DNA from 3 places in the Janthinobacterium sp. GW823-FHT03B06 genome. Region 2 is predicted to be linked to each of the others. Evidence: predicted binding sites of a transcription regulator. Region 2 holds the regulator's gene; each other region holds the start of a gene.
The links. Region 2 encodes sigma-54, which starts transcription at its own class of promoters, with help from an activator protein. Its sites were predicted from a motif close to TGGCANGNAANCTGCTTT; they were not measured.

Region 1 (6,411 bases), on a different contig from region 2:
CCATGGCCCGCTCTGCCATTCTGTCTGGATATACGGATCGAGGCTGGAGACGACATCCTGCTCGTCGCGGCGCAGCTTGCCCTTCACGCCAAACGTGTTGCCGATGTAATTCTCATAGCCGGTGCGATCATCGCTGGAGCGGCCATAGTCGATGCCGATGGTGGTGCTCAGCTTGCCGCCTGCCAGCTGGTTCACGTGCAGCCAGTTGGTGTCGATGCCGTAGAACTCACGCTGGAAGTCGACCACGCCGCCCGAATGGCTGGCTGGCGCCTGGAAACCCTTGGTAAAAGCCTGGTACTGGATCACGTCGCGGTTGCCGCCGTAGGCCGTCACGTGCAGGCGGTTTTCGCCAAACGATTGTTCATAGGTGGCGCCGATTTGCTGGTGGTCGATGCTCTTGCGCGTGTTGTAGCGTTCGGCCAGGGTGCGTTTCGGGTTTTGCGTGTCCGTCGCATCGATTTCGCCGCCGCGCGGATCGCGGGAAAACGTGGCCCAGGTGGCACCCAGAGGATCTTGCGTGTTGCCCTGGTGCAGGCTGTTGGCGACGATGGTCAGCTTGCTGTCCGCATTCGGCTTGACCGTGATCTTGCCGAACGCCTGTTCGCGCGTGGCGGCGCTGTGGTCGCGGAAGCCGTCCGTGCGGAAGCGCGAACCGTCGAGCACGTAGCCGATGCCGCCTGCCTGGCCCTGCGCCGACAGGTCCACCTTGCTGGTGCCGAAGCTGCCGCCCGTCACGTTCAGTTCGACGGACGGGGGATTTTGCCCATCCTTGGAAAACAGCTGGATCACGCCGCCTGAATGGTTGCCGTAGATGGCAGAAAACGGCCCGCGCAGCACTTCGATGCGCTCGGCCGTATCGAGGTTGAAGGTGGCAGCCTGGCCTTGCCCGTCGGGCATGCTGGCGGGAATGCCATCGCTGATCAGCTTGACGCCGCGCACGCCGAAGGCCGAGCGGGCGCCGAAGCCGCGCGACGAGATTTGCAAGTCTTGTGCGTAGTTTTGGCGGTTTTGTACGACCAGACCCGGCACGGCGGCCAGCGCTTCCGAGGCATTGACGCGGATTTGGCCGTCCTGGATGCGGGTGCTGTCGACGACGTCGATGGACGCGGGCACTTCCTGGCTGGGGTGGGCGATGCGGCTGCCGCTGATGACCACCGTATCCATGAGTTGCCCGGCGGCCAAGTCAGCGGGCTCGGCGGCAAAGACGTGGGGGGCCAGGGTGGCGCTGCCGGCGACAAACAGGCTGGCGATGGTGTTCAGGCGGAAACGATGCTGCATGCGGATTCTCCAATGTGAATAAAAGCCTGCTTGAGCGCGTGAGCGGCGCAGGTCTGCATAGTTGTATCAAGCAATATGCCTGCCATGTCTCCATTGGTGGGCGGAAATTATACGCGTGTCAGTGGCACGGCGTTTGCATGCAGCAATTATCAGATGCGCCGCTACCGCGCGCTTTTCCTGTGTTTTGCCATTGAAAAGGTGATTATGCCCAACTTCTTCCCGCGCTTGCGCCAGGTGTGCTGGCTGCTGCCGGCGCTTGCCAGCACCGCCCTCCAGGCCGCTCCTTTTGCCTATGTCCCCAATGAAAAATCGGGCACCGTGAGCGTGATCGACACGGCGACCGACCAGGTCGTGCGCCAGATCGCCACAGGCAAGCGTCCGCGCGGCATCGCCGCCGACCCCACCGGGCGGCAATTGTTTGTCACCGATGCGGCCAGCAGCGCCTTGCTGCTGATCGATAACGAAGCTGGCGCACCAGTCCGCATGGTGGCGCTGGGCAAGTCGCCCGAAGGCGTGAGCGCCTCGCACGACGGTCGTTACGTGGCCGTGGCCGTCGAGGAAAACAATAGCGTGGCCTTGCTTGATGGCCAGACGGGCGTCGTGCTTGCCGATATCAAGGTGCAGGGACGCAACCCGGAACATGCCGTCTTCAGCCCCGATGGGCGCTGGCTGCTGGTCAGTGCGGAAGAGGCCGAGCAAGTCGATGTCATTGATGTGGCGCAACGCCGCCAGGTCGCGTCCATCGCCGTGGGCTTGCGTCCGCGCGGCATCGGTTTCAGTCCGGATTCGGGCCTTGCCTACGTGGCGTGCGAACTGGTCAATGCTGTCTACGTGATCGATATGACGGCGCGCAAGGCCATCGCCACCATTCCAGCAGGTAAGAATGCGAATGGCATCGTCGTCCATCCCGGTGGCAAGCAAGTGTATGTATCGAATGGCACGGACGGCACGGTGATGGTGATCGATACGGCCAGCAAGCAGGTGACGGCCACCATTCCCGTCGGCAAGCGCCCATGGAACATGGCCATCACGCCCGACGGGGCCAAGCTGTACGTGGCCAATGGCCGCTCGAACAGCGTCTCCGTCATCGATACGGCCAGCGCGCGCAAGGTGGCCGATATTGCCGTCGGCGAATTGCCATGGGGCGTGGTGATTCGGTAGCGTTACAGGAACAGGTGTTCCAGTCTGGTACACCTGTTCCATTGTGCAGCGGCGACGGGCCGCAGCAGCAGGGCTGGCCCGGATTGGAACAGGATGCCTTCACTTTGTTCAAAACGCAAACAGGCCCGCTCCCGCGGCTCAAGCCCGGGCATGCGCCGAAAAGCGCACCGGTATTGAGGCCGCGCCCTTGCAACAAGGGCAAAAGCGGCTAAGTTTGTAGTGGGATGGCGAGCTGGCACGGCATTTGCGGAAGACTGCGTGTACTCACCCCATCTGTACCAGGACGTTTGATTTTAATTAAGTAATTCCATTCTAATTAACCCGATAGAGGACGACATGAATCTCGCAGACATCAGCAAACTGGGCGTAGCCAATCCCTTCAAACAACGCTATGACAATTACATCGGCGGCAAATTCGTTGCACCAGTAAAAGGTGAATACTTTCCTAACATTACGCCGATCACGGGCTTGCCGTTTTGCGAAATCGCCCGTTCCACGACGGAAGACGTCGAGCTGGCGCTGGATGCCGCGCATGCCGCCAAGGAGGCCTGGGGCAAGACTTCGCCCGCCGAGCGCGCCAACATCCTGAACCGCATCGCCGACCGCATCGAACAGAACCTGAGCTTGATCGCGACGGCGGAAACGATCGATAACGGCAAGCCGATCCGCGAAACGATGAACGCGGACATTCCGCTGGCCATCGACCATTTCCGTTACTTCGCCGGTTGCATCCGCGCGCAGGAAGGTTCCGTCGCGCAAATCGATGCGGAAACCTATGCCTACCACTACCACGAGCCGCTGGGCGTCGTGGGCCAGATCATTCCGTGGAATTTCCCGATTCTGATGGCCGTGTGGAAACTGGCGCCAGCCCTGGCCGCCGGCAATTGCGTCGTCCTGAAACCGGCAGAGCAAACCCCCGCTTCCATCATGGTGTTGATCGAGCTGATCGGCGACCTGCTGCCACCGGGCGTGTTGAACATCATCAACGGTTTCGGCCTGGAAGCGGGCAAGCCGCTGGCCTCGAGCAAGCGCATCGCCAAGATTGCCTTCACGGGCGAAACGGGCACGGGCCGCCTGATCATGGGCTACGCGGCGCAAAACCTGATTCCCGTCACCCTGGAGCTGGGCGGCAAATCGCCGAACATCTTCTTTGAAGACGTGATGGATGCGGACGACGAGTATTTCGACAAGTGCCTGGAAGGCTTTGCCATGTTTGCGCTGAATCAAGGCGAGGTGTGCACCTGCCCATCGCGCGTGCTGATCCAGGAATCGATCTACGAGAAATTCATCGAACGGGCCCTGAAGCGCGTGGCCGCCATCAAGCAGGGCAATCCGCTCGACTCGTCCACCATGATCGGCGCCCAAGCGTCGCAGGAGCAGCTGGAAAAAATCCTGTCCTACCTCGACATCGGCCGCCAGGAAGGCGCCGAAGTGCTGGCTGGCGGCGAGCGCAACACGCAGGCGGGCGACCTGGAAGGCGGCTATTACGTGCGTCCGACCGTGTTCAAGGGGCACAACAAGATGCGCATCTTCCAGGAAGAAATTTTTGGACCGGTCGTGTCCGTGACCACCTTCAAGGATGAAGCTGAAGCGCTGGCGATTGCCAACGATACCTTGTACGGCCTGGGCGCCGGCTTGTGGACGCGTGACGGTTCGCGCGCCTTCCGCATGGGCCGCGCCATCCAGGCGGGCCGCGTGTGGACCAATTGCTATCACCTGTATCCAGCCCACGCCGCGTTCGGCGGCTACAAGCAATCGGGTATCGGCCGCGAAAACCACAAGATGATGCTCGACCACTACCAGCAAACGAAGAACTTGCTGGTGAGCTATAGCCCGAAAGCGCTGGGCTTCTTCTAAACCGGCAACAGGCGCCGCGCCCGTAGTCCAGGCGCGGCGCGCAGAAAGGGATGCCATGAGTGCAGCAATTGCCAGGGTGGTCGCCACCGATGCGGCGCTGGAAATGATGGACAAGTTGCGCCAGCGTCACGGCCCGCTGATGTTTTTCCAGTCGGGCGGCTGCTGCGATGGCAGTGCGCCCATGTGCTACGCGCTGGGCGAGTTCGATGTCAGCGATACCGACATCTATCTCGGCAATTTGAATGGCGCACCGTTCTACATGGGACTCGAGCAATTCGAGTACTGGGAGCATACCCAGTTGATTATCGATGTGGTCGATGGCAATGGCGGCATGTTTTCACTCGACAACGGCACGGGCAAGCGCTTTTTGACGCGCTCGCGCCTGTTCACCGATGAAGAGTGTGCGCTGTTGCATGCCCAGCCGCATGAGCACCGCAAGACTTGACACACATACTAATAAAACAGAGGGAGATGATTGTGCAGAAAAAAATCATGGGGATACTCATCGGTTTGGGTGTGGCATCGCTGGCCCAGGCGGCCGATGTGGGCAATGTCACCACCGCCATGCTCGACAGCACGGCGAAGAATCCGTCCAGCGTGCTGTCGTTCGGCATGGGCACGCAGGGCCAGCGCTATTCGCCGTTGACGCAGATCAATGACAAGACCGTGGCCAAGCTGGTGCCGGCCTGGTCGTTCTCGTTCGGCGGCGAAAAACAGCGGGGCCAGGAATCGCAGCCGTTGATTCACAACGGCAAGATGTTCGTCACGGCATCGTATTCGCGCATCTTTGCCGTCGACCTGAAAACGGGCGCCAAGCTGTGGAAATATGAGCATCGCTTGCCGGACGGCATCATGCCCTGCTGCGACGTGGTCAACCGCGGCGCCGCCCTGTACGGCAACCTGGTGATCTTCGGCACGCTCGACGCCTACCTGGTGGCGCTGGACCAGAATACGGGCAAGATCGTCTGGAAGGAAAAGGTCGACGACTATGCGGCCGGTTACTCGATGACGGCGGCGCCGCTGATCGCCGAAGGTTTGCTGCTGACGGGCGTGTCGGGCGGCGAATTCGGCATCGTCGGCCGGGTCGAGGCGCGCAACCCGATGACGGGTGACCTCGTGTGGAGCCGTCCGACGGTGGAGGGCCATATGGGCCACCGCTACGACAAGGACGGCAAGGCCATCGATAACGGCGTGTCCGGTACCGTGAACAAGACCTGGCCGGGCGACCTGTGGAAAACGGGCGGCGCCTCGACGTGGATGGGCGGCACCTACGATCCGCAGACCAAGCTCGCTTACTTTGGCACCGGCAACCCGGCGCCGTGGAACAGCCATCTGCGTCCCGGCGACAACCTGTACTCGTCGTCCACCGTGGCGCTGGACGTGAAAACGGGGCAGATCAAGTGGGCGTATCAGAATACGCCAAACGATGCCTGGGATTTCGACGGCGCCAACGAGTTCGTCACCTTCGACATGGATGGCAAGCGCTACGGTGGCAAGGCTGACCGCAACGGTTTCTTCTACGTCATCGATGCGGCCAACGGCAAGCTGCAGAATGCCTTTCCGTTCGTCAAGAAAATCACCTGGGCCAGCAGCATCGACCTGAAGACGGGCCGGCCAAACTATATCGCAGCCGGCCGCCCTGGCGACCCGACCAAGGGAGAAGAAGGCAAGAAGGGTTCGACCGTGTTTGCCGCGCCGGCTTTCCTCGGTGCAAAAAACCAGATGCCGATGGCGTACTCGCCGCAAACCAAGCTGTTCTACGTGCCCGCAAATGAATGGGGCATGGATATCTGGAACGAGCCGATCAGCTACAAGAAGGGCGGCGCCTTCCTCGGCGCCGGTTTTACCATCAAGCCCTTGTTTGACGACTACATTGGCGCCATGCGCGCCATCGATCCGAAGACGGGCAAGATCGTCTGGGAAATCAAGAACAACGCGCCGCTGTGGGGCGGCGTGATGAGCACGGCCGGTAATCTGGTGTTCTACGGCACGCCGGAAGGCTTCCTGAAAGCCGTCGACGCGAAGACGGGCAAGGAGCTGTGGAAATTCCAGACGGGTTCCGGCGTCGTGGCGCCGCCCGTCACCTGGCAGGACGGCGACACGCAATACGTGGCC
Region 2 (6,411 bases):
AATGCGGCTACATCGGCGACGACGTCATCGATGCGCCCATCCTGCGTCGCGTGGGCTTTGCCGTCAGCGTGCCGGGCGGGCGTCCGGAAGCGCAGGGCCTGGCACACCATGTGACGCAGGCCGGCGGCGGCCGCGGCGCGGTGCGCGAAATCTGTGAATTCCTGCTGCGCGCCCAGGACAACTATGCGCGCGTCATGGCGCCGTTCCTGGAGTGAGGTGCGCCTTGCCGCCAGTGACCTATGAAAGAGTGAAACCCTATGCGTAAGCCAGGAGGCGCCCATCGCTGGCGCATGATTTTTACCCTGCTGGGCGCGGTCGTCGTCGCGCTGGCCAGCTTTTGGCTGCTTGAAGTGATGAACAAGAATGGCCAGGACATCAAGGCCAGCAAGAATTTGGGTGAGCCCGACTATTTCATCACCAATTTCAGCCTGGTGCGCATGGACTTGACGGGTAAGCCCAGCTATATCGTGTCGGGCAACAAGCTCACGCATTATCCGGCCGACGATTCGTCCGATATCGACCAGCCCTTCGTGCGCAAGCTCACGCCGGGCATGCCGCCGTTGAACATGAATGCGGAACTGGCGCATATCGACCAGGACAATACCCGGCTGCAACTGCACCGCAAGGTCGTGATCGACCGCGTGGCCAGTCCGAAGGCGCAGAACCTGACCGTGAGGACGGAAGCGCTGACGGTGTTTCCGGACGAAGAAAGAATGGAAACGGACGTGCCTGTCGATATCCTGACGGGCGCCTCGCGCATCAATGGTATCGGCATGAAGGCCAATAACGCCACCGGCGTGGTGGAAGTGCAGAATGCCTTGCGCATGGTCCTCCCGCCGAAACCGCGCCCGGCCGCGGCGGCAAAATGACAGAATGAAACAAGGAAACCATACTATGAAGAACATCTTGCTGTTGAGCGTATTTTCTCTGGCCCTCATGGGCGTGGCGCATGCCGAGAAGGCCGATTCCGAGAAGGAAGCCGTCATCACGGCGCGTAGCGGCCACGTCGATGACGTCAAGCAGATTCGTACCCTGACGGGCGACGTCGTGCTGGTCAAGGGCACGCTGACCATGAAGGCGGGCCGGGCCCTGATCACGGAAGACCCGCAAGGCTACCAGTTCATCACCTTCTGGGCAGATCCCGGCAAGCTGGCCACGTTCCGCCAGAAGCGCGATGGCGCCGGCGACCTGTGGGTCGAAGGCGAAGCGGAGCGCGTGGAATACGACAACAAGACGGAAGTGGTGAAACTGTTTTCCAAGGCCAAGCTGACGCGCCTGGAGGGCACGAAAGTGACCGATGTGGCCAATGGCGCCTTCATCTCGTATGACAGCCGCAAGGAAGTATTCAAGATGGAAAATTCCGACAGCGGCACCAGCACCTCCGATGGCGGCAGCGTGCGCATGGTGATCCAGCCGAAGACCAAGGCGCCCGCGGCGGAGAGAGCGCCGGCCACACCTGTGCCAGGAACGAAATAATGGACAATACCCGTTGCGGCAGCACCCTGATCGTTCGCGGACTGCAGAAAACCTATGGCAAGCGGCAGGTCGTGCATGATGTCTCGCTGCAAGTCGAATGCGGCGAAGTGGTGGGGCTGCTGGGCCCGAACGGCGCCGGCAAGACCACCTCGTTCTACATGATCGTCGGCCTGGTGCCGTCGGATGGCGGCAGCATCGACATCAGCGGCGTGGACATTTCCAGCCTGCCGATCCACCGCCGCGCGCAGATGGGCCTGTCGTATCTGCCGCAGGAGGCGTCCGTGTTCCGCAAGCTGACGGTGGAAGACAATATCCGCGCCGTGCTGGAAATCCAGACCGTCGAAGGCCGTCCTTTGAAGAAGGCCGAGATCGAGGAACGCCTGGATAAACTGCTGGCCGACTTGCAGATTGAAAAGTTGCGCGAGAACCAGGCGCTGTCCCTGTCGGGCGGCGAGCGCCGCCGCGTGGAAATCGCCCGCGCCCTGGCCACCGATCCCCGTTTCGTGCTGCTCGACGAACCGTTCGCCGGCGTCGACCCGATCGCCGTGATCGAGATCCAGCGCATCGTGCGCTTCTTGAAGGAGCGCAATATCGGCGTGCTGATCACCGATCATAATGTGCGCGAGACGCTGGGTATTTGCGACCGTGCCTACATCATCAACCAGGGCTCGGTACTGGCGTCGGGACGCCCCGACGACATCATCGCGAACGAGTCGGTACGCCGGGTCTATCTGGGCGAACACTTCCGCATGTAAGCCAATGAAACAATCATTGCAGCTGCGCACTTCGCAGCACCTGGCACTGACGCCGCAGTTGCAGCAATCGATACGCCTGTTGCAATTGTCTACTCTGGAATTGCATCAGGAACTCGAGCAACTGCTGACGGACAATCCCTTGCTCGAGCGCCTCGACGATCCGCTCGACCGTTCGCTGCGCCTGCTGTCCGACGGGGCCTTGAGCTCCACGGCCGCGCCGGCCGAAGCGCCGCCCCAGCCGCCAGGCCAGGAGGCGCCCGCGGCGCCGGCCGAAGCGGAAACCTTTGACGGCGAGGCGGGCGAGGGCCCGGCCGCCGCGGATGGCGGCGACAGCGACTGGAGCGAAGCGAGCCGGGGCAAGGCGCCCGACGACGAAGATTCCCGCCCGCAACTGGAGGCCCATCACTGTACCCTGCGCGAACACCTGATGGAGCAGATGCGCGTGACGGTGCTCGAATTGCGCGACCGCGCGCTGGTCGAGCTGATCATCGACGCGCTCGACGACAATGGCTACCTGGAAGAGTCGCTCGACGACATCCTGGCGCGCCTGCCGGAAGAGCTGGAAATCGATGCCGACGAGATGCGCACGGCCTTGTCGCTGCTGCAAAGTTTTGATCCGCCCGGCGTGGGCGCGCGCAATGCGTCCGAATGCCTGGCGCTGCAAATCAAGCGCTTGCCGCACATCGCCATGGTGACGCGGCGCATGGCCCTCGTCATCGTGGAAAAGCACCTGGCCTGGTTTGCCCAGCGCGATTTCAACAAGCTGAAAAAAGCCCTCGATTGCGACGATGAAGACTTGCGTGAAGCGCAGACGGTAATTCGCCAGTGCAACCCGCATCCGGGCGCCGTGTTCGCTGCGGACGTGTCCGATTACGTGGTGCCCGACGTCGTCGTCAAGCGCGCGCGCAATGGCTGGCAAGTGACCCTGAACAACGACGTCATGCCGCGCCTGCGCGTCAACGCCATGTACGCCAACTTGCTCAAGCAGGGCAAGGGCGAGGGCGCCATGGGTGCACAGTTGCAGGAAGCCAAGTGGCTGATCAAGAATATGCGCCAGCGCTTCGACACGATTCTGCGCGTGGCGCAGGCGATAGTAGAAAGACAAAAGAACTTTTTTTCGCATGGGGCCGTTGCCATGCGCCCCCTTGTGCTCCGTGAAATAGCTGATACACTGGGTTTACACGAGAGTACTATCTCGCGGGTAACAACTCAAAAGTACATGCTGACCCCGCACGGCATGTTCGAGTTGAAATATTTCTTTGGTAGCCACGTCGCCACCGAAGCGGGGGGCGAAGCGTCATCGACGGCGATACGGGCATTGATCGTGCAACTGACAGGAGCAGAAGACCCTAAAAATCCTTTATCCGACAGTAAGATTGCGGACATGCTGGGGGAACAAGGCATGGTGATTGCGCGACGTACTGTTGCCAAATACCGGGAAGCGTTAAAAATTCCGCCAGTGAGCCTGCGTAAGTGTTTGTAAGTTTTTTTCGGTTCCTCTGCGGGCCGGATACGATGGACCGCACGAACCCGATCATCTTTAGGAGTGTGTATGAATCTCACCATCAGCGGACATCATCTCGAAGTGACACCAGCCATCCGTGAATACGTACAAACGAAGCTGGAGCGCGTGAAACGTCATTTCGATCAAGTTATCGATATCGCCGTGATTCTGACCGTGGATAACCTCAAAGAGAAAGAAAAACGTCAAAAGGCCGAAGTCAACCTGCGTCTGAGTGGCAAAACTGTCTATGTGGAAAGCCTGGCGCACGACCTGTATGCCGCGATCGATACCCTGATCGACAAGCTCGATAGGCAAGTGATGAAATACAAAACCAAAGTGCAAGGGCACGGTAAAGAGGCGATCAAGCATCTGCCAGACAGTTCGGAAGAAGAATTCGCCCCCGCCTAAGCGGCCCGCGACTTTCAACCGGCTGTGATCAACTAAGGGCGCACATTGCGCCCTTTTTTGCGTCCAGCGAAACGCAATGTTCGCCGCGCAGGCGCTAGAATGTTTGCACTTTCACTTCTTTCCTGCCTGCCATGAGCGACCTCGTCCAGATTTCCATCCGCCACCGCACGGGCCACATCGTGCTCGACCGTCCGAAAGCCTTGAATTCCCTGTCGCTGGAGATGGTGCGCGCCCTGAGCGCGGCCTTGCTGGCCTGGCGCGACGATCCGCAGGTGGACGCCGTGGTGATCCGCTCCAGCAGCGAAAAAGCCCTGTGCGCGGGTGGCGACATCCGTTTCTTTTACGACGCGGGCCTGGCCACGCCGCAGGGCGGCAGCGCCTTGCTGGAAGATTTCTTTACGGAAGAATATGCTTTAAATCATCTGATTCACTTCTACCCGAAACCGTATATCGCCGTCATGGATGGGGTGGTGATGGGCGGCGGCATGGGCGTGGCGCAAGCGGGGCCCGGCAACCGCCTGCGCATCGTCACGGGCCGCACGCGCATGGCTATGCCGGAAGTCAATATCGGCCTGTTCCCCGACGTGGGCGGCAGTTACTTTTTATCCCGTCTGGCGGGTCAGCTGGGCCTGTACCTGGGCTTGACGGGTTTGACGATCAACGCGGCCGACGCCCTGTACACGGGCCTGGCCGACGTGTATCTGCCCGAGGCGCAGATGGGGGCGCTGCTGGCCCTGTTCGAGTCCACGCCGGGCGAAGGCTTGCCGGTCGCCATCAAGGCGCTGGCGGCGCCTTTCCAGGCCGAGGCGGGCGCTTCCCCCCTGGCCACGGCGCGCGCGGCGCTGGACCGCCACTTCAGCGCGGGTTCGGTGGCCGCCATCATGGCCTCGCTGGCGCAGGATGACGGCGCGTTCGCGGCGAAGGCGCTGGCGGCCATGCGCCTGCGCTCGCCCTTGATGATGTCGGTGACCCTGGAGTTGCTGCAGCGGGGCGCCCACCTGGGCGTGGCCGATTGCCTGCGCATGGAGCGCACGGTGGTGCGCCACAATTTCGAACATGGCGAAGTGCTCGAGGGCGTGCGCGCGCTGGTGGTCGACAAGGACAATGCGCCGCGCTGGCAGCCTGCCAGCCTGGACGGGGTCGACGCGGCCATGGTGGCGCGTTTCTTCGCCCCCGTCTGGCCGGCGCAAGCCCATCCGCTGCGCCACCTCGACTGATTAAGAACGCTCGCGGTGGCGCAGCACGACTCTTTCTTTGGGGCCGAAATACTGCGCCAGCCGTTCCGCCATGTACACGGAGCGGTGCTGGCCGCCCGTGCAGCCCAGCGCCACCGTCAGGTAGCTGCGGTTGTCGGACTTGAACGACGGCAGCCATTTCTCGATGAAGGCGCGAATGTCGGCCAGCAGCTCCAGCGCGCTCGGTTGCGCGTCGAGGAAGGCGATCACGGGCGCGTCGCGGCCGTCGAGCGGGCGCAGGGCCAGGTCGTAATAGGGATTGGGCAAGGCCCGCACGTCGAAGACGAAATCGGCATCGAGCGGCACGCCCAGCTTGAAGGCGAACGATTCGAAGAACAGGGTCAGCGGCGCGCGCTCTGAGGCGACGATATCCTTGATCCACGCGCGCAGTTTGTTGGCGCTCAGGTCCGAGGTATCGATCACATGGCCCAGCTGTTCGATGGCCGACAGGCGTTCGCGTTCTTCCGAGATGCACTCGATCAGGGTGCGGCGGCTGGCCGGATTCTGGTTCGGACGCAACTCGTGCGACAGCGGATGGCTGCGCCGCGTTTCCGAGAAGCGCGCCACCAGCGAATGCGTGGTGGCTGTCAGGAACATGACCTTGACGTCATGCCCCTGGTCGCGCAACAGCGCGACATTGTGCGGCAAGCTGACGAGCGATTCGGCGCTGCGCGCATCGACGGCGACGGCCAGTTGCGGCGTGCCTTCGTCGAGCAAGGTTTGCACCAGGCTCGGCAGCAAGGCCGGCGGCAGGTTGTCGACGCAATAGTAGCCGGTATCTTCCAGCACATTGAGCGCGACGGATTTACCGGAGCCGGATATTCCGGTGATAAGGACGATATGCATAGCCCGATCATACAATAAAGACCGGCACCGCGCTCCCGATGCAATTATCTTTACAAATTATTGCAATTTGGGCTGTGATATTTCTTTGCTGCACGCGCCAACAATGCTGTCGGATTACGCGGGGCCTTGCCCCACCTCGGCGGCCCCGCTAATCCGACCTACGTTGCTAATCGCCGCTCATGGCGAG
Region 3 (6,411 bases), on a different contig from region 2:
TCGACGCTGCGTCCCTTCATGGCAAACAGGCCCTGCGGCCGGCGCTGGATGAAAATGATGATGAACACGAGAATGGCGATCTTCGCCAGCACGGCGCCCGCCACCGGTTCGAGGAATTTGTTCACTTCGCCCAGGCCCAGCGCGGCGATCACGGTGCCGGCCAGCTGGCCCACGCCACCGAGCACCACCACCATGAAGGAATCGACGATGTAGCTTTGGCCCAGGTCCGGCCCCACGTTGCCCAGCTGCGACAGGGCCACGCCGCCGAGCCCGGCGATGCCGGAGCCGAGGCCGAAAGTCAGCATGTCGACCTTGCCCGTGGCCACGCCCACGCAATCGGCCATTCGGCGGTTTTGCGTAACGGCCCGCACGAACAGGCCCAGGCGCGTCTTGTTGAGGATCAGCCACACGGCCACGACGACGACGACGGCGAAGCCGATGATGGCCAGCCGGTTGTACGGCAACACGAGGCCGCCCAGTACCGTCACGCCGCCCGACATCCAGGCCGGGTTGGCCACTTCCACGTTTTGCGCGCCGAAGATCGTGCGGACCAGCTGCATGAGGATCAGGCTGATGCCCCAGGTGGCCAGCAGGGTTTCCAGCGGCCGCCCGTACAGCCAGCGGATCACCGTGCGTTCCAGTGCCACGCCCACCAGGCCGGCAACAAAAAACGCGGCCGGCAAGGCGGCCAGCAGGTAGGCATCCTGCAAGCCCGGCAGGTAGGCGCGGAAGAACAGCTGGCATAAATACGTCGTGTAAGCGCCTATCATCAGCAATTCGCCATGCGCCATGTTGATGATGCCCATCAGGCCGAAGGTGATGGCCAGGCCCAGCGCGGCCAGCAGCAGCACGCTGCCCAGCGAGATGCCGTAAAACACATTGCCGGCCAATTCCATGCGCGACACTCGTCCCTTGATCTGGCGCATGGTGTCGATGGCGGCCAGCTGCACGGCTTCGTCGGGTTCGCCGCCCTGCTCCAGCATGGCTTGCAGCACCGGCAGCAGGCGCGCATCGCTGCTGCCCGCCAGCGCCTGCACGGCGGCCTTGCGCGTGGCGGCGTCGGGTGCATGCAGGTTGGCGCTGGCGATCAGCACTTGCAATAGTTGTTGAATTTCAGCGTCGCTTTCCCGCGCCAGCGCGGTGCGGATCAGGGGGAGCTGCGCGGGGTCGACCGCCTTTTGCAAGGCTTGCGCGGCGGCCAGGCGGGCGCTGCGCTCCGGCGCCAGCAGCTGCAAACCCGACAAGGCGCCTGCCACAGCCGCGCGCAAGCGGTTGTTGACCATCACGCCGTCGATGCCGTCGGGCATCGGCACGTTCCGGCCAATTGCCGGGTCAACCGCCTGCTCGCCGTCAACGATGTACACCTTGCCGTCGGGCGCGGCGTACAAGGCGTCGTCCTGCAGCGCTTGCAGCACCTTGGCAGCCTCGGGCGTGGCCAGGGCGGCGATCTGCGCCACGGCGGCGACCCTGGCGTCGGGATCGTCGCCGGCCAGCGGCTTGAGCAGGTCGGGAGGGATGGCGGCCTGCGCCAGCGAGGATAGCAACAGGCAGGCGAGGACCAGCAGTTTGGGGAGAAGCTGCATGTGCATGGATTCCATGTAGTAAAGCCGATGTCTTGATAGGTATCCTTCCCCCAAGACAAGGACAGGGGTCAGACCCGCCGGGTCTGACCCCAGCTCTTTGCCTGGGGTTGCGGCGACGAATCGAGGCGCAAGCTTTTTACAGCTTCTGCTTGCCCTCATTGCCCTTGATATACGGGCTCCACGGCTGGGCGCGTATCGGTTCCTTGGTTTTCCACACGACATTGAATTGCCCATCGGCCTTGATCTCGCCGATCATCACGGGCTTGTGCAAGTGGTGGTTCGTTGCATCCATGGTCAGGGTGAAGCCCGATGGCGCCTTGACGCTCTGGCCCGCCATGGCGGCAATCACCTTGTCCGTGTCCGTCGATTTCGCTTTTTCCACGGCTTGCGCCCACATGTGGATGCCAACATAGGTCGCTTCCATCGGGTCGTTCGTCACCACCGAACCCGCGTTCGGCAGCTTTTGCGCCACGGCGTACGCCTTCCACTGCTTGATGAAAGCGGTATTCACGGGGTTCTTGACGGATTCAAAGTAATTCCACGCCGCCAGGTGACCGAGCAAGGGTTTGGTATCGATGCCGCGCAGCTCTTCCTCGCCCACGGAAAACGCGACGACGGGCACGTCCGTCGCTTTCAGGCCCGCATTGCCCAGTTCCTTGTAGAAAGGCACGTTGGAATCGCCATTGATGGTGGAAATGACGGCCGTCTTGCCGCCGGTGGAAAACTTCTTGATATTGGCGACGATGGTTTGATAGTCGGCGTGGCCGAACGGCGTGTAGACCTCGCTGATATCGCTATCCTTGACTCCCTTGCTTTTCAGGAAGGCGCGCAGGATCTTGTTGGTGGTGCGCGGGTATACATAATCCGTGCCCAGCAGCACGAAGCGCTTGGCGCCGCCGCCATCTGTGCTCATCAGGTATTCGACGGCGGGAATCGCCTGCTGGTTGGGCGCGGCGCCCGTATAAAACACATTCTTTTCCAGCTCCTCGCCCTCGTATTGCACCGGGTAAAACAGCAGGCTGTTGAGTTCCTTGAAGACGGGCAAAACCGACTTGCGCGACACGGACGTCCAGCAGCCGAATACCACGGCCACCTTGTCTTGCGCTACCAGTTGTCTCGCTTTTTCCGCGAACAAAGGCCAGTTCGACGCGGGGTCGACGACGACGGCTTCCAGCTTCTTGCCCAGCACGCCACCCTTGGCATTGATCTCGGCAATCGTCATCAGCGCCACATCCTTGAGCGATGTTTCGGAGATGGCCATGGTGCCCGACAGGGAGTGCAAGATGCCGACCTTGATCGTATCGGCGGCCAGGGCTGCCTGCATATAAGTGGACGTGGCCAGGGCGAATGCGCCGGCGGCGGCCGCTTTCAGGATGATGCGTCGTGACATGGGGACTCCTGTGATGGGTTCGTGGGGTCGAGCTGGGCCTGCCATGTTGTTAAAGCAGAATGCGTGCCAGCGCCTACAGCTGTCCGCCATGGTGCACGCGGCGCTCGCCGCACGAAAAAAAACCTGGCTGCACAAGGACTGTGCAGCCAGGTTTCAAATTGCCGTAAAACGGTGCGCCGGAGGCTTTAATCCTTGCGCGGCAAGCCTCTCAAGCGGCGCCAGCCCTTGCGGCCCAGCGGGAACAGCAGCACGAAAGCGATCAGCCACGGCAGGATGTAAGCCATGGCCGTGATGGCGTTGGCCACGCCTTCCGACAGGTTGTCCGTGAAATTGCCCAGCGCACGCTTGACGGGCCGCCAGAACGATTGCTTGCCTTCAGCGCTGATCATTACGTTCAGCAAGTCCGTGTCGATGCGCTGCATTAATAGCGCATTGGCCGCCGTCGCCTGCTCCAGCTCCACTTGCACGGTGGCCAGCTCCTTCGTCACCTTGATCAGCGCATCGACATTCGCGCCAGAGCGCTTTTCCAGGTCTTGCAGCTGCGCCTGGTACTGTTTCAGCATCTCCAGGCGCTTCTTGCTGTCGAGCACAGGACGGCCCAGGTCTTCCACCTTGGTGCCCTGGCTGGTGACGTCGCCTTCGGCCGCGACCAGCGCGACGAGCTTTTTGATGCCGGCCGGCTTGGCGCGCATGCTGATGCGCGCATGCACGTAGCGGCCGCTGTCGAGGCTGGAATCGAGCAGCAAACAGCCGTTTTCCGTATCGGCCTTGCAGGCGGCGACCACTTTTTCATACAGAGGCCGCACTTGCGCCTCGCTCGTATCGACGCTGACATTGTGTTCATAGGCAAGAAACTCGCTGCCTTTTTCCTTGCCATCGAGACGCGCGGCGCTCGATTGCCCGCCGCTCTCGCCCTTGCCGCCGCAACCGGCCAGCAGCAACAGGCCGAACAGACCAAGAGACACTTTTTTCATGATTTCTTTCTTGAAATTATTTTTTCAGCGGCAACAATTCGATATCGGGCAAGTGCGCCGCCACATCCTGCACGGTCGCATGGCCGGTCAGCGAGGCGATCACCTGGGGCAGCGGTGCCGGCCAGATTTCCGGCAAATCGCGCTCTTCCGGCGCCAGCACGGGAAAGGCCAGCTGTTCCTGCGGCGGCGTGAAGGCGGCCGCGACACCAGGCTTGTTGCCGCGCGCATCGATGCGGTACCAGCCAACATCCTGCAGATACACGGCGTTCAAGCCATGCAGGCAAAACGGCGGGCCCGCTTCCCCCACGGCCAGGCGCTGGTAGCACAGGCCGGCGGGAATGCCGTTGGCGCGCAGCAGCGCGGCCAGCAGATGGCTCTTCGCATAACAGTAGCCCGTGCCATGCTGCAACACGTCGGAAGCGCGGCAGGTGACGGGATTGCGCTGGTAGTCCCAGCTGTGGGCGACTTCGTCGCGCACGAAGGCAAAGCAGCGGGCCGCGATGGCGGCGTCGCCTACGGCGCCTGCCGCCAGTTCGGCCGCCTTGGCGCGCACGGCCGGATGATCGCTATTGATATACAGGCTGCTGGCTAGATATACGGAAAAGTCGGGGGAAAAGTCGGTAGACATGGCATAAAGGCAATGCGAAAAGATAATGCGCGATTTTAGTCGAAGCGGCGCAACATTCAGCGTTTCTTTGCGCAGGAACAAAGAAAATCCACGCCTCAGGCTCGCTGCGCGGGGGCCGGTGACTTTGGCGCCGGCCCGGTAGCTGGTATCATGCGGGCAAACGCAGCCGGCCCTGTTGGCCCCGCACATGGCACTACCTTGCGAAGCGGCCCCCGCCGCCGACGCCACCCTACAGATCAGAGAAACGAGTTCCTATGAGCACACCATCGTCCCACCCATCGTTCTGGCGCCGTGTCCCGCTGGCCTTCGGCGCCTTCTTCAACACCCTGTCGGACGCCGCCTATGCGGCCCGCGTGGAAAAGCTGTCGCTGCCCGAGGCCGCCCCCGTGGCACCCGTGGCCCCTGCTCCGGCGCCCGTGCCGACGCCGGCAGCCGCCCCCGTCATTTTGAAAGAAGCGACACCGGACGCGGCCCTGCAATTGCTGGCCCTGCTGCAACGCGAAGCGCGCTTGATCGACTTCACCCAGGAAAACCTGGGCAGCCATGCCGATGCCGACATCGGCGCGGCCGCCCGCGTCGTGCATGAAGGCTGCGCCAAGGTCATGCGTGAATACTTCACCATCGACGCCGTGCGCCAGGAAGCCGAGGGCAGCCGCATCGTGCTGCAGGAAGGTTTTGATTCCGCGCAAGTACGCCTGACGGGCAACGTGATCGGCTCGGCGCCGTTTACGGGCACCCTGAGCCACCGCGGCTGGCGCGCCTCCAGCGTGCGCCTGCCGAAGCTGAGCGAGCAACACGATGCCGCCATCCTGGCACCGGCCGAGGTGGAACTGTGAGCGATCAAGCCAACAACACCCCGCGCTACGCCATCGGCATCGACCTGGGCACCACCCACAGCGCCCTGTCATATGTGAACCTGGTCGAGAGCGACGGCGAGCAATCCAGCCACGGCGTGCTGAAAGTGCCGCAACTGTCGGCACCGGGCACCGTCGAAGAATTGCCGCTGCTGCCGTCCTTCGTTTACCTGCCGCACGCCGACGAAGTGGCGGCGGGCGACCTGGCCCTGCCCTGGGTCACCGAGGAAGCCGAAGCGCCGTTCGTCGTGGGCGAAATGGCCCGCAGCCGCGGCGCCACCACGCCCATCCGTCTGGTGTCGAGTGCGAAAAGCTGGCTGTGCCACCCGGGCGTGGACCGCCGCGCGGCGATCCTGCCGAACGACGCGCCGGCGGAAGTGGCGCGCATCTCCCCGATCACGGCCGCCACGCGCTACCTGACGCACTTGCGCCAGGCCTGGGACAACGCCCACCCGCAAGCGCCGTTCGCCGAGCAGGAAATCACGGTGACGATACCCGCCTCGTTCGACCCGGCCGCGCGCGAGCTGACGATGGAAGCGGCACAGGCGGCCGGCTACACCTCGCTGACCCTGCTGGAAGAGCCGCAGGCGGCACTGTACAGCTGGATACAGACCAGCGAAGGCCGCTGGCGCAAGGAAGTCAAGCCGGGCGACATCATTTTAGTGGTCGACGTGGGCGGCGGCACCAGCGACTTTTCGCTGATCGCCGTGCTCGAGCGCGACGGCGTGCTGGAACCGCACCGCGTGGCCGTCGGCGAACACATCCTGCTCGGCGGCGACAATATGGACCTGGCCCTGGCCCACTTGGTGGCGCGCAAGCTGGCCGCCAATGGCACCCAGCTGGACGCCTGGCAAATGCGCGCACTCACTTATGGCTGCCGCAGCGCCAAGGAAAGCCTGCTGGCCGACAGCGGCCTCGATGTGGCACCGATCGTCGTGCCGAGCCGCGGCTCGAAACTGATCGGCGGCTCCATCCGCACGGA

Region 1: the regulator sigma-54 is predicted to act here: its motif matches at 2,673-2,690, upstream of adh (aldehyde dehydrogenase).
Region 3: the regulator sigma-54 is predicted to act here: its motif matches at 3,025-3,042, upstream of urtA (urea ABC transporter substrate-binding protein).

What each region holds. Positions count from the first base shown of each region.
Region 1 covers NZ_JBXAJE010000016.1:8,625-15,035, forward strand. Annotated here, with positions in the region: gene AC1RBA_RS27705 (TonB-dependent receptor family protein) at 1-1,278, opposite strand, end outside; gene AC1RBA_RS27710 (beta-propeller fold lactonase family protein) at 1,483-2,439, shown strand; gene adh (aldehyde dehydrogenase) at 2,776-4,296, shown strand; gene AC1RBA_RS27720 (DUF779 domain-containing protein) at 4,352-4,741, shown strand; gene AC1RBA_RS27725 (PQQ-dependent methanol/ethanol family dehydrogenase) at 4,789-6,411, shown strand, end outside.
Region 2 covers NZ_JBXAJE010000003.1:193,680-200,090, reverse strand. Annotated here, with positions in the region: gene AC1RBA_RS11910 (KdsC family phosphatase) at 1-215, shown strand, start outside; gene lptC (LPS export ABC transporter periplasmic protein LptC) at 258-869, shown strand; gene lptA (lipopolysaccharide transport periplasmic protein LptA) at 895-1,476, shown strand; gene lptB (LPS export ABC transporter ATP-binding protein) at 1,476-2,231, shown strand; gene AC1RBA_RS11890 (RNA polymerase factor sigma-54) at 2,236-3,714, shown strand; gene hpf (ribosome hibernation-promoting factor, HPF/YfiA family) at 3,784-4,143, shown strand; gene AC1RBA_RS11880 (enoyl-CoA hydratase/isomerase family protein) at 4,275-5,360, shown strand; gene rapZ (RNase adapter RapZ) at 5,361-6,224, opposite strand; gene hprK (HPr(Ser) kinase/phosphatase) at 6,391-6,411, opposite strand, start outside.
Region 3 covers NZ_JBXAJE010000002.1:78,869-85,279, forward strand. Annotated here, with positions in the region: gene urtB (urea ABC transporter permease subunit UrtB) at 1-1,583, opposite strand, end outside; gene urtA (urea ABC transporter substrate-binding protein) at 1,720-2,973, opposite strand; gene AC1RBA_RS06240 (DUF4349 domain-containing protein) at 3,159-3,947, opposite strand; gene AC1RBA_RS06245 (transglutaminase-like domain-containing protein) at 3,964-4,575, opposite strand; gene AC1RBA_RS06250 (DUF2760 domain-containing protein) at 4,830-5,411, shown strand; gene AC1RBA_RS06255 (Hsp70 family protein) at 5,408-6,411, shown strand, end outside.